DNA from 2 places in the Pseudomonas sp. ZS1P83 genome. Region 2 is predicted to be linked to the other one. Evidence: predicted binding sites of a transcription regulator. Region 2 holds the regulator's gene; the other holds the start of a gene.
What was found. The regulator sigma-54, encoded in region 2, starts transcription at its own class of promoters, with help from an activator protein. The targets are predictions, from matches to a motif close to ANTGGCATNNANNTTGCTNT.
Positions count from the first base shown of each region.

Region 1: the regulator sigma-54 is predicted to act here: its motif matches at 1,660-1,679, upstream of ACYZT0_RS00575 (pilin).

Region 1 is NZ_CM142706.1:108,530-115,269, forward strand. It holds gene pilB (type IV-A pilus assembly ATPase PilB) at 1-1,500, opposite strand, end outside; gene ACYZT0_RS00575 (pilin) at 1,726-2,142, shown strand; gene ACYZT0_RS00580 (BON domain-containing protein) at 2,454-2,810, shown strand; gene ACYZT0_RS00585 (DUF2845 domain-containing protein) at 3,000-3,296, opposite strand; gene ACYZT0_RS00590 (DUF748 domain-containing protein) at 3,296-6,247, opposite strand; gene ACYZT0_RS00595 (class I SAM-dependent rRNA methyltransferase) at 6,341-6,740, opposite strand, start outside.
Region 2 is NZ_CM142706.1:4,502,052-4,508,791, forward strand. It holds gene lptA (lipopolysaccharide transport periplasmic protein LptA) at 1-261, shown strand, start outside; gene lptB (LPS export ABC transporter ATP-binding protein) at 261-986, shown strand; gene ACYZT0_RS21355 (RNA polymerase factor sigma-54) at 1,170-2,663, shown strand; gene hpf (ribosome hibernation-promoting factor, HPF/YfiA family) at 2,737-3,045, shown strand; gene ptsN (PTS IIA-like nitrogen regulatory protein PtsN) at 3,058-3,522, shown strand; gene rapZ (RNase adapter RapZ) at 3,525-4,382, shown strand; gene ACYZT0_RS21375 (HPr family phosphocarrier protein) at 4,398-4,673, shown strand; partial or broken gene ACYZT0_RS21380 (ZIP family metal transporter) at 4,682-5,198, opposite strand; partial or broken gene ACYZT0_RS21385 (FagA protein) at 5,190-5,270, opposite strand; gene pmbA (metalloprotease PmbA) at 5,383-6,729, opposite strand.

The sequences.
Region 1 (6,740 bases), 1.9 Mb from region 2:
ACCGTTGTTGCAGTGATCGCAACCGACTGGCTCATAGATCGTGAATGAGCCGATGCGTTCCTCGGGGAAGCCTTCCTTGAGTAGCGCCTCACGGGGAATCTCGATGGGTTTCTTGCAATGGCTGCACAATTTGCGCGCCAGGCGCTGGGCGATGATCAGGCTGACCGAGGTGGCAATGTTGAACCCCTGGATGCCCATGTTGTGCAGGCGTGTCAGGGTTTCGGCGGCGCTGTTGGTGTGCAGGGTCGACAGCACCAGGTGCCCGGTCTGGGCCGCCTTGATGGCGATTTCGGCGGTTTCGAGGTCGCGGATCTCGCCGACCATGATCACGTCCGGGTCCTGTCGCAGAAATGAGCGCAGCGCCTGGGCGAAGTCCATTCCTTGTTTGGGATTGACGTTGACCTGGTTGATGCCTTCCATGTTGATCTCCACCGGGTCTTCGGCGGTGGAGATGTTGATGTCCACGGTGTTGAGAATATTCAGGCCGGTGTAGAGCGACACGGTCTTGCCCGAACCAGTGGGCCCGGTCACCAGAATCATCCCCTGTGGCTGCTTGAGGGCGGCCATGTACAGGTCTTTCTGATCGGGCTCATAGCCGAGGGCGTCGATGCCCATTTGAGCGCTGGACGGGTCGAGGATCCGGATCACCACTTTCTCGCCCCACAGGGTTGGCAGGGTGTTGACCCGAAAGTCGATGGATTTGCTCTTGGACAGGCGCATCTTGATCCGCCCGTCCTGCGGCCGACGCCGTTCCGAGATGTCGAGGCTGGCCATGACTTTCAGCCGCGCGGCGATGCGATTGGCCAGTTGAATCGGTGGTTTGGCGACTTCACGCAAAATACCGTCGGTACGCATCCGCACGCGGTAGGTTTTTTCATAGGGTTCGAAATGCAGGTCTGAAGAGCCGCTTTTGATCGCGTCCAGCAACATTTTGTGGACGAAGCGCACCACCGGCGCGTCATCGGCATCCTGGCCGGCGATGGCGTCCTGTTTGTTGTCATCGATCGACTCGATGTCCACACCATCAAGGTCGACATCGGCCATGTCTTCCAGGCCGGTACCGGGGCTGTCGAAGAATTTTTCGATGGCATCAGTGAGTTTGTCGTCTTCGACCAGAATGGCTTCGGTATTGAGCCCGGTGCTGAACTGGATATCGTTAATGACCTGGTGATTGGTCGGGTCGGAAATCCCCACGAACAGTTTGTTGCCGCGTCGCCAGAGGGGCAGGGCGTGGTGCTGGCGGATCAGTTTCTCGCTGACCAGACCCTTGGGTTGGATTTCCTTGTCCAGGCAGTTGAGGTCGAGCAAGGTCATGCCGAAGTGTTCTGACGCGATCTCGGCGACCTGGCGGCTTTTCACCAGCTTGTTCTGCACCAGGTAACTGACCAGGGGGAGGTGATTGCGTTGGGCTTGCTGATACGCCTGTTGCGCGCTTTTGTCAGTGAGCAGCTCGGCCAGGACCAATTGCTTGGCCAGACCGCTAAGGGCGATGTCATTCATTGGGATACCGGACGCAGACAGTTCATGACTTATAGCCTAGTCAAGCGAAGGAACCTAACCAGCGACGTTCAGGTGACAAAAAGTGTCAGATAGTGCGGATTCTGGGGGTAGGAAAGGGGTTTGTATCGATCGCACGCCCCGCCAACACGGAGCGAAGGGCTTGGCATGGGCTGTGCTGCGGCTAGTTCAGATCATGAGATTTCGACTCATGCATGGAGCTTGTCTATGAATACTCAAAAAGGTTTTACCCTGATCGAGCTGTTGATCGTGGTGGCGATCATCGGGATTCTGGCGACGTTTGCGTTGCCGCAGTACTCCAAGTATCAGGCTCGGGCCAAAGTGACGGCGGGTATTGCCGAAGTTTCGGCGCTGAAAGTGCCTTATGAAGATGTCATTAACGCAGGGTCCGCCGATCCGACCATTGCCAACGTCAATGCGACTGTTGCTGCTACTCAGAACTGCAACCTTTCGGTGACGGGGACTGTTGCCGCTGGTACCGGAACCATTGTATGTACGCTGATCAATGCCCCGGCGCCTGTATTGGGCAAGACTATTACCATTTCTCGTAGCGCGACTGCCGGTTGGACTTGCGCAACCACTGCCGCCAAGGACTATTCGACTACTGGCTGCCCAGGCGTTTGATTTAGCGCTGGCTGCACCATACCTCGCCTTAATGGTGGGGTATTTTTTTGTCTGGAATTTGATGGTCATCACGCCGGCAAGAAAATCCCGACAATTCATGGCTTTAGGCCTGCGTTAAAACCCGCAACTTGCATGTCAATAACAACGAGGTCATGCAATTTGCATGATTCCGAAAATTGGTCATATTCATAAGATGATGATTTATAAGGATTTATTTCCTGTCTCAAAGTTGGCACACCGTTCGCAATATACCCAGTAACCCTGCTGACAAGACACGCAGCAGACTATCTAGAAAAACAGGAGTTACTCGTATGAAGAAGTTCGCTATCGCTGCCGCTACTGCTACCGCGCTGACCCTGACCTTGGCCAACGCTGCATTTGCACAGACCAGCCAAGCCACCCAAGCCCCGATGACACTGGCGGCGGGTGAAATGACCAAGGCTAAAGAATCCACTTCCGATACCTGGATCACTACCAAAGTCAAAGCAGATCTGGTCACCGAAAAAGGCATTCCTGGTACCGACATTAAAGTCGAAACCAACAAAGGCGTTGTGTCCCTGTCGTCCACCGTTGCGGTGACAGACGCTCAGAAAACCACCGCCGTGGCTATCGCCAAGAAAATCAAAGGCGTCAAAGCGGTCTCCGCTGACGGCCTGAAAGCCGAGTAAGGCAAGACTTCTCGCCTGGACTGGGAGATGGCGCGGCAGGCGGGCCGAGCAATACGCCTGCCGCCTCTGGAGGGTTCATGCGAAGGCCATAAGGATGTGGCCATTACAGGCCTCGGCATTCGTGTCGGGGCCTGTTCTATTGTGGATGGGTAAAAATCTCTGTAGCGGCTGGCAGGTGAAGGTTAATTCTCAGTTACCGCGCTTGCTGGTGATCTGCTTCAAACGATTACCTTCAAAACGCAGGTACTGATACATCCCGCCGTTGGGTCCGTAGGTCCATTCCTCGACTTGAAACTCTTCCCGTCGGTTAGCGCTGCGCTTGTAGCCCAACAGATCACGGCTGACCGGGTCACCGCATTTCTGCAACACTTCACTGGACCTGTCCCCGACACTGACCAATTGACTGCCGCAGCGCAGGGTATCGGCTGCCGAGGTCTGACTGGCGGCCATTGCCAGTACCAGGCTCGTCAGCCATTTCGCGCCCATCACTCGGCATCCAGATGCAATGGCGTAACCACCCGGCCGTCACCTTCCGCTTCGCCAAGGTTAGCGTCGATGAAGTACACGCGGTCATCGGCCAACTGACCCTTGTCGACCAGATAGTCCTTGATGCTGCTGGCGCGTTCCTGACCCAGCTGGCGTAAGAGAACGTCGCTGGAACTCCAGAACTTGATCACGCCCTCACGCATTTTCGCGGTGCGTTCTTCTTTGCCCAGGTCCTTCCATTCGGCGGGCGGCTGCGTCTTCAGGCGCGTGCGGTAGATCCCTTCCAGCAGCGAACCTTTCTCGTTGTCCGGCACTTGCAGTAGCGAAGCCTGCGCCGGCACTTTGTCACCGCGGCGCTGGAGCATTTTGTAGTAGTTGTACTGGTATTCCCGTTCCAGACGTTGCTCGGCGATCGGTGGGCCATCGCTGCTTGCGGCAGACGTGCCTTCGATTTCCAGGCGCAAGGCCGGACGTTCCTTGAGGGCCTGGGACAGTTTGACCAACGAACCCTCGGCATCCTTGCTCAGGTCGCTTGAACCTGGCGCAAACGAGACAGTGCCCAAATCCTCCGAACCACCACCACTGACCAGCCCGCCAATCATTTTGAACGGCGCCGCGGCGGCTTTGACAATCAGATTGCGCAGGGTCTGCCAGACGATCGGCATGATGCTGAACTGCGGGTTGTTCAGGTCGCCGGTCACCGGCAGCTCGATGGAGATTTTGCCATCGACGTCCTTGAGCAACGCAATCGCCAGTTTCAGCGGCAGGCTCACGGCGTCTGGACTGTCGACTCTCTCACCCAGTTGCAACTGCTCGACCACCACTTTGTTTTCGGCCTTGAGCTGGCCCTTGGTGATCAGGTAATGCAGGTCGAGATTGAGTCGGCCCTTGCGGATGCGGTAGCCGGCGAACTTGCCGGAGTAGGGCGTCAGCGTGGTCAGTTCCACCCGTTTGAAGCTGGTGGCGATGTCGAGGCTGGACATCGGGTCGAACGGATTGACCGAGCCCTTGATGGTCACTGGCGCATAGCGGTCGACCTTGCCTTTGATGTCGACGCTGGCCGGTTTCGCCTGACGGCTGTCGATGGTGCCGATCTGCCCGTTGAGCTGCTGCACGGCCGTGGCGAAGTTCGGGGTCAGGCTGAAATCGGCGAAGTTGGCCGAGCCGTCATTGATGGCAATGCCGCCAATGTGGATGCCCAGCGGCTTTTCCTTGCTCGCAGGTTTGGCTGCAGCCGTTTTGGCGCCTGGGTCGGCCGGTTGCGGGATCAGCAAGTCATCGACGTTAGTGGTGCGATCATCATTGATCATGAAGCGCGCATAAGGCTGGAACAGGGTGACCTTGTTGATCGACAGGCTGTCGCCGTGTTGATAATTCAGGCCTTCGAGCACCAACTGCTGCCACTTGAGGAAGTCGCGGGTTTTGAGGGTGTCGAGGGTATGCAGTTGATCGACCTGGGCGCGGCCTGTGACGCTGAACGCCAGTGGCTCGGTGCTTTTCAGATCGACCGCCAGATCACTGCCGAGCATGCCGCTGCGCAGTTCCAGGCGAATGAACGGGTTGATGTAGGACTGGGCGACGCGCAGGTCGATGTCCTTGGTCTGTACGTTTAACTTGGCGCTGACCGGGGCGAGATTGACGACGCCGTCTGCCGTGATTTTGCCTTGCTTGCCCAGACCGGTGTCGAGCTTGAGGTTAAAAGGCGAGCCATTGAGGCTGTCGAAATTCTGCAGGTCCAGGTTCAGCGGGCCGACGTCCAGCGCCACGGCGGGTTGCGCCTTGCGGTCGGCCAGATGCACTTGGTAATCACGCAGTTGCACGTCTTTGAGCAGCACCTGCCAAGGTTTGCTTGGCGGCGCCGGCTCAGGCTTTGGTGAGTCGGCAGCTGCCGGGGTGCTGACCGGTTCGGCGTTGGCTTTGGCGGCCGGTTTGGACGGTTGGCTGGCGAACAGTTTCTGCCAATCGAGTTGCCCGTCGGCTTCGAGGGCGGCCCAGGTTTCCAGTTTTTGGCTGCGGATCTTGCCGATGACCACTTGCTGCTTGGCCAGGTCTACGGTCGTTTCACTGATGTCCAGCCGCTTAAGCTTCGCCAGCGGCCGACCGTCCGGAGCCTTGATGTTGAAGGGGGCGATGCTGACGGCGACATTGCTCAGCAGCAGTTCGGTTGCTTTGGACAGGTTCAGCTTGTAATCGGTGCTCAGGTTCAGGGTGCCGTTTTCCAGATCCAGCGGCACCGAGTCGCGCACGTAAGGCCACCAGACTTTCATGTTGGCATCGGTGACTTTCAATTTACCTTCGGAGGCGATCGGGATCAGGCTGAAATTACCGGTCCAGTCGATCTGCCCACCGGAAGGGCCGACGGCCACCAGGGTCATGTCGGCGTTATCTTCTGGCAGGGTGCTGAGGTTCTTCAGCTCGAAATCGAGCTTGTCGTAGAGGAACTCGATGGGCTCGCGAGGGCGCGCGTCCTGGAAGTGCACATAGCCGTCGGCCAGTTTGATGCGCTCCACGCGTAGCGGGAACGGTTTGGCGTTCGGGTCGACCGGGGTCGGCTCGCTGGCGGGTATTTTGAACAGGCCGAGCAGATTGAGTTTGCCGTCCTTGCCGAAGAGGATTTCGGTCTTGGGTTTGTCTATTTCAATATCGGACAGGTGCAGCGCCTTGGTCCAGAGGCTATCGATCTGGAGATTGGCATACAGCCGCTCGAAGCCGACCTGCTCCTTGCCCGGATCGCCGATGATCAAGCCCCACACGGTCACTTCAAGGCTGAACGGGTTGAGTTCGATTCGCGAAATCGTGGCGGGCGTCGTCGCGTAGCTGGCCAATTGTTGGTTGGCCACCCGCAACGCGATGCCCGGTACAATCAGAAACCCCAGCAGGCTGTAGAGGGCTAGAGCGGTCAACAGAGCGCCAATAGCGCGAATCAATCCTTTGGGCATGTGCGGCTTCATCTGTCTGAATCGGAGTGCGTTGGAGTATGACACGCGTTTCCGGTTCCGAAGTGATCATGCTTTATAGGATTTATCTGATTTTGCGGACGAATCTCAGAGCTGCAGAATCAGCGTTTTCAGCGGCGGTTGTTGGTCCATCGACGGGAAATCACCGCCCGGTTTCATTACGGTCCATTCACGCACCGGCCGCCCGGCTTTCTCTGCACAGCGCAAAACGTGTTCGCGCCAGTCGTCCATGCTGACTTTTGCCAGGTTGTTGCAGCAGATCAGCACGCCATTGTCGGCGGTGGTCAGCAGTGCCGGCTTCAACAGGCTCTGATAGTCACGCAGCAAGTCGACGGTGCCGAAAGCGCTCTTGGCCCAGGCTGGCGGATCCAGCAGCACCAAGTCGTACTGACGCTGTTCCAGACGATGATAGCTTGGCAGTTTCTGCCCGCGGCGCTGGCTGATGGGCAAGCCGGCCAATTGGCGGATGGCGGGGAAGTAGTCGGAC
Region 2 (6,740 bases):
GCGGGCGATACCAAGCCGGTTCAGGGTTACGGGGTAACGATCCAGTACCACGCTGCGCAAAACCGCGTCGTGCTGATCGATCGCGCCAAAGTCATCGATAAGGACAACAACGTCACCCAAGGCGAGAAAATCGTCTACGACACGGTCAAAAAGCTCGCGAGCGCCGGTCGCGCCACCGGCAACAAGGTCACCGAGGCGCGTCCGCGCATCGACATGGTGATCCAGCCGAAGAAGAAAACCGACGAGCAAAAGGCCCAGTAATGGCAACTCTGAAAGCTCAGCATTTGGCGAAGAGCTACAAGAGCCGTCAGGTCGTGCGTGACGTCAGCCTGTCGATCGACAGCGGTCAGATCGTCGGCCTGCTAGGCCCCAACGGCGCCGGCAAGACCACCTGTTTCTACATGATTGTCGGTCTGGTACAAGCCGACCAGGGCCGCGTACTGATTGACGATCTGGATGTCAGCCACCAGCCTATGCACGGTCGTGCTAAGGCCGGTATTGGCTATCTTCCGCAAGAAGCATCGATCTTCCGCAAACTCTCGGTAGCCGACAACATCATGGCAATCCTCGAGACCCGCAAGGAGCTCGACAAGAACAGTCGTCGCAAGGAGTTGGAAAGCCTATTGCAGGAATTCCACATCAGCCACATCCGCGACAACCTCGGCATGAGTCTGTCCGGCGGTGAACGCCGCCGCGTGGAAATCGCCAGGGCACTGGCCACCAACCCGAAATTCATTCTCCTCGACGAACCATTCGCCGGTGTGGACCCGATTTCGGTGGGCGACATCAAGCAGATCATCTATCACCTCAAGGCCAAGGGCATTGGTGTGCTGATCACTGACCACAACGTCCGTGAAACCCTGGATATCTGCGAAACCGCCTACATCGTCAACGATGGCCAGCTGATAGCCGAAGGTGACTCTGCCACCATCCTGGCCAACGACCTGGTCAAGGAAGTGTATCTGGGTCATGAGTTCCGCTTGTAAGCACTGAGGTGCCTGGCTAGTCGATCGAGTGCTCGTCTCGATAAAAATGAATACTTTTTTATTGTTACAGCGCTCTAGGCAAACGTTGCGGTTTCAGGCATATAATTTGCTTATGTTTGGCGCTCCGGCGTCCTGTAGTGGATGGCGCATGTGCGCCGGCGAATAAGGTGTTAAGCCCCTGCCATGAAACCATCGCTAGTCTTGAGAATGGGCCAGCAGCTGACGATGACACCGCAGCTGCAACAGGCCATCCGCCTGCTCCAATTGTCGACCCTGGACCTGCAACAGGAAATCCAGGAGGCCCTGGAGTCCAATCCGATGCTCGAACGCCAGGAAGAAGGCGACGACTTCGATAACGCTGACCCCTTGGCCGACAAAGCGGAACAGCCACCCAACGCCGACGTTTCTGAACCCTCCTACCAGGAAACCGCCCCGACGGTGGACAACCTCGAGGAAGGCGACTGGAACGAGCGCATTCCCAACGAACTGCCCGTCGATACCGCGTGGGAAGACGTCTACCAGACCAGCGCCAGCAGCCTGCCGAGCAACGATGACGACGAGTGGGATTTCACCACCCGTACATCGGCCGGCGAAAGCCTGCAAAGCCACTTGCTGTGGCAACTGAACCTGGCACCGATGTCCGACACTGATCGCCTGATTGCCGTGACCCTGATCGACTGCATCAACAATCAGGGCTACCTGGACGAAACCCTCGAGGAGATTCTCGAAGCCTTCGATCCGGAACTGGACATCGAACTGGACGAAATCGAAGCTGTCCTGCACCGCATCCAGCAATTCGAACCCGCTGGCATCGGCGCCCGTAACCTGGGCGAATGCCTGCTGCTGCAACTGCGTCAGTTGTCCGCCAAGACTCCTTGGCTGGTCGAAGCCAAACGCCTGGTCACCGATTACATCGACCTGCTCGGCAGCCGCGATTACAGCCAGCTGATGCGTCGCATGAAGCTCAAGGAAGATGAGCTGCGCCAAGTGATTGAACTGGTCCAGAGCCTCAACCCGCGCCCAGGCTCGCAAATCGAGTCCGGCGAAGCCGAATACGTCGTTCCCGACGTGATCGTACGCAAGGACAACGAGCGCTGGCTGGTGGAACTGAACCAGGAATCCGTGCCGCGACTGCGGGTCAATGCTCAATACGCCGGTTTCGTACGCCGCGCCGACACCAGCGCCGACAACACCTTCATGCGCAATCAGTTGCAAGAGGCCCGCTGGTTCATCAAAAGCCTGCAAAGCCGCAACGAAACCCTGATGAAAGTAGCCACTCAGATCGTCGAGCATCAGCGCGGCTTTCTTGAATACGGCGACGAAGCCATGAAACCGCTGGTCCTGCATGACATCGCCGAAGCGGTGGGCATGCACGAGTCGACGATTTCTCGGGTGACCACGCAGAAATTCATGCATACCCCACGGGGCATATATGAACTGAAATACTTTTTCTCAAGTCACGTCAGCACCTCTGAGGGCGGTGAATGCTCGTCTACAGCGATCCGCGCGATCATCAAAAAACTGGTTGCCGCGGAAAATCAGAAAAAGCCGTTGAGTGACAGCAAGATCGCTGGTTTACTGGAGGCACAAGGCATTCAGGTGGCTCGCCGCACCGTCGCCAAGTACCGCGAATCCCTCGGGATCGCGCCTTCGAGCGAACGCAAGCGGTTGATGTAGAGCCACGCCACAGCGTTCCAGTGGCAGGCATTTCTGCCTGCCGCTTTATGCACTGGCAACGAAGGAGAGCTGTATGCAAGTCAACATCAGTGGACACCAACTGGAAGTGACCGAACCTCTTCGCACCTACATCGGCGAAAAACTCGAACGATTAGAGAGGCATTTCGACAAGATCACCAACGTGCAAGTCACGATGACGGTCGAAAAGCTCAAGCAGAAAATCGAAGCCACGCTGCATATTCCCGGCAATGAAGTGGTCGCAAACGCGGAGCATACCGATATGTACGCGGCTATCGACGCACTGACTGACAAGCTGGATAAACAACTCAAAAAGCATAAGGAAAAGACCCAAAGCCTCCTCCAGGGCGCGACCGGTCGTTAACACTCCCAACCCATGATCCGACTTGAAAGCATCCTGACCCCCGGCCGTTCCCTCGTGAACGTGCCGGGCGGCAGTAAAAAGAAAGCCCTCGAGCAAATTGCCAACCTTATCCATAAAGAAGTGCCGGATCTGGAGATGCAAGATGTCTTCGAGGCTCTGATTGCCCGTGAAAAACTCGGTTCCACCGGTTTTGGCAACGGCATCGCCATTCCCCACTGTCGCCTGAAGGGCTGCAACTCGCCCATCAGTGCCTTGATGCACCTTGATGCCCCCATCGATTTCGACGCCATCGACGGCGCCCCGGTTGACCTGCTGTTCGTTCTGCTGGTCCCGCAAGCCGCCACCGATGCGCACCTGGAGCTACTGCGCCAGATCGCCAGCATGCTCGATCGCAAGGAAGTGCGCGAAAAACTGCGCAGCGCCCCGAGCAATGAAGCCTTGTATCAGGTCGTCCTGGACGAGCAAAACGGTCAGTAATCATGCGTTTGATCATCGTCAGTGGCCGCTCCGGCTCAGGTAAAAGTACCGCGCTCGATGTTCTCGAGGACAACGGCTACTACTGCATCGACAACCTTCCCGCCGGCCTGCTGCCGGAACTGGCCGAACGCGCGTTGATTCACACCGAGCTGGCACAACCGCTGGTTGCCGTATCCATCGATGCGCGTAACTTGCCAAGTCACTTGTCGCGGTTTCCCGAACTGCTGGAAGAAGTGCGCAGCCGGCATATCCAGTGCGATGTGCTTTATCTGGACGCCGATGAAGAAACCTTGCTCAAACGCTTCTCGGAAACCCGCCGGCGCCACCCTCTGAGCAATGCCAATCGCTCGCTGGCCGAAGCCATCAACGATGAAACCAGCCTGCTCGGGCCGATTGCCGACCTCGCCGATCTCAAAGTAAACACCACCAACCTGAACCTGTATCAGCTGCGCGATACCATCAAGCTGCGCCTGCTGAACCAGCCGGAGCCCGGTACTGCGTTTCTGGTGGAGTCTTTTGGTTTCAAGCGTGGCATGCCGGTGGACGCCGATCTGGTGTTCGACGTGCGTTGCCTGCCCAATCCCTATTGGAAGCCGGAGTTGCGCGATCATTCCGGGCTCGATCAACCGGTCGCCGAGTACCTGGCGGCGCAGCCGGATGTCGAAGAGATGTTCCAGGACATTTCCACGTACTTGCTCAAATGGCTGCCACGCTTCGCCGCCAGCAACCGTGCTTATGTCACCATTGCCATTGGCTGCACCGGTGGACATCACCGCTCCGTCTACCTGACCGAACGTCTGGGTCAGGCCCTGCAAAAAACCCTGAAGAACGTCCAGGTTCGCCACCGCGACCTCAGCTAAAGGATTCACACCGCGATGCCTGCTCTGGAAATTGAAATCATCAACAAACTGGGTTTGCATGCCCGTGCTTCTGCGAAATTCGTTGGCGTCGCCGGTGAGTTCAAAGATTGCACGATTCGGGTCGGACGTACTCCCGAGTCCATGGTAGACGGAAAAAGCATCATGGCGATGATGATGCTCGCTGCCGGCAAGGGAACAATAATTCACCTGAGTACCGAAGGTGAGCAGGCTGACGAAGCCTTGCAGGCTTTGGTGGATTTGATCAAGGACTACTTCGGCGAAGGTGGTTAAGCACTCGCCTAGGCGAGCGCCGTATCCATCACCATCATCAAACAAAACCCGATCAGCAGCCCAAGACTTGCAAGCTTGTCGTGACCATTGCGGCGCGACTCGGGAATGACTTCATGGGTGACGACCAGCAACATTGCCCCGGCTGCCAGTGTCAACCCCAAGGGCAACAACAATTCCGCCAGGCTCACCAGCCAGGCACACAACAGCGCGAAGACCGGCTCGACCAACCCTGAAGCAGCACCGATCAGGAACGTCTTGACCCGCGACAGCCTCCACCCGCCGACACACCAACCGCCCTGCTTTCGGGGATGTTGTGCGCGATGATGGCAAACAAAAACACTAGAAACGCGGTGGAATCACGGGCCGTTCCAGGGTGCCGACCCACATTTGCGGACTCGCTCCGGAGACCTTTCGATCCACCAGAAACAGCCCGAACGCACCCACCATGATGCCGAAACTGATCAGTCCGCTGGCCGCCCAAGGCGTCAGCCCCAGGTTTTCAGCGGCGGAGATCCCGGGAACGATTGCGCAACGGATCTGGCGACTCATCCAGCGCCAGATTTCAAGGTAAGGCTGCTCGTGCAAGGCAGAACTCATGATCTGGGCTCATTCGGTAATGAGAACCAAAACAATCCCGAGAAAATCAACGCACAAAAAAGGCGCGCCGCCCAACGATGGGTGGCGCGCCTTTTTGCGTAACGGTTAAGCGTTAGCTACCCGCTACCGTCATCCGTTCGATCAGCACCGAACCTGTGCGAATGTTGCTGCGCAATTCCAGGTCATTACCCACCGCAACGATCTGTTTGAACATGTCACGCATGTTGCCAGCGATGGTCACTTCCTGGACCGCAAACTGGATTTCCCCATTTTCGACCCAGTAACCCGCCGCGCCACGGGAGTAATCGCCAGTGACCATGTTCAGGCCCTGGCCCATCAATTCTGTGACCAGCAGGCCGCGACCCATGCGTCGCAGCAAGGCTGCCTGGTCTTCGTCGCCATGGGTGACGAACAGGTTGTGCACCCCGCCGGCATTGGCGGTGCTCGGCATCCCGAGCTTACGGCCGGAGTACGTGCCGAGAATGTATGACACCAACTCGCCTTTTTCGACGAACGGTTTAGCGTAGGTCGCCAAACCGTCGCCATCGAACGCAGAACTGCCCATCGCACGCATCAAGTGCGGACGCTCATCGAGGGTCAGCCATTCCGGGAACAACTTCTGCCCCAGCGTGCCTTCAAGGAACGACGATTTGCGATACAGACTGCCGCCAGAAATCGCCGAGAGGAAACTGCCAAACAAACCACCGGCCAGTTCCGCGGAAAACAGCACCGGCACTTCGCAGGTCGGCACCGGACGCGCACCCAGACGGCTCGCCGCCCGTTGCGCGGCACGCTGGCCGATGCTCACCGGGTCGGCCAGCAAGGTGCCCTGACGGTTCACGTCGTACCAGTAATCGCGCTGCATCTGGCCGTCGGCCTCGGCGATCATCACGCAGCTCAAGCTGTGACGAGTCGACGCGTAACCGCCGATGAAACCGTGACTGTTGCCGTAAACACGGCAGCCTTGGTGGGTGCTGAGGGTGGTGCCGTCGGCGTTCTTGATCCGGCTGTCGGTGGCAAACGCCGCCGCTTCGCAGCTCAGAGCCATTTCGATGGCTTGCTCGGGGGTGATGTCCCATTGGTGGAACAGGTCGAAATCCTGTAGATCCTTGGCCATCAACGCGGCATCCGCCAGGCCCGAAGCTTCGTCTTCCGAAGTGTGCTTGGCGATGGCCAATGCGGCGGCGACAGTTTCGCGAATCGCCTCCGGACCGCTGGCCGACGTGCTGGCCGAGCCTTTGCGCTGGCCAGCGTACAAGGTGATGCCAAAACCCTGATCGCGGTGGAATTCGACGGTTTCGACTTCACGCTGACGCACCGTGGTCGACAGGCCCTGCTCCAGGGACACCGCCACTTCACAGGCACTGGCACCCTGGCGCTTGGCTTCAGCGATGATCTGCTCGACTTGTTCTTGCAGTGCCGGCAACGCTTGTGGGCCGACGCTTTCAACTGCACTCATGCTGTTCTCCA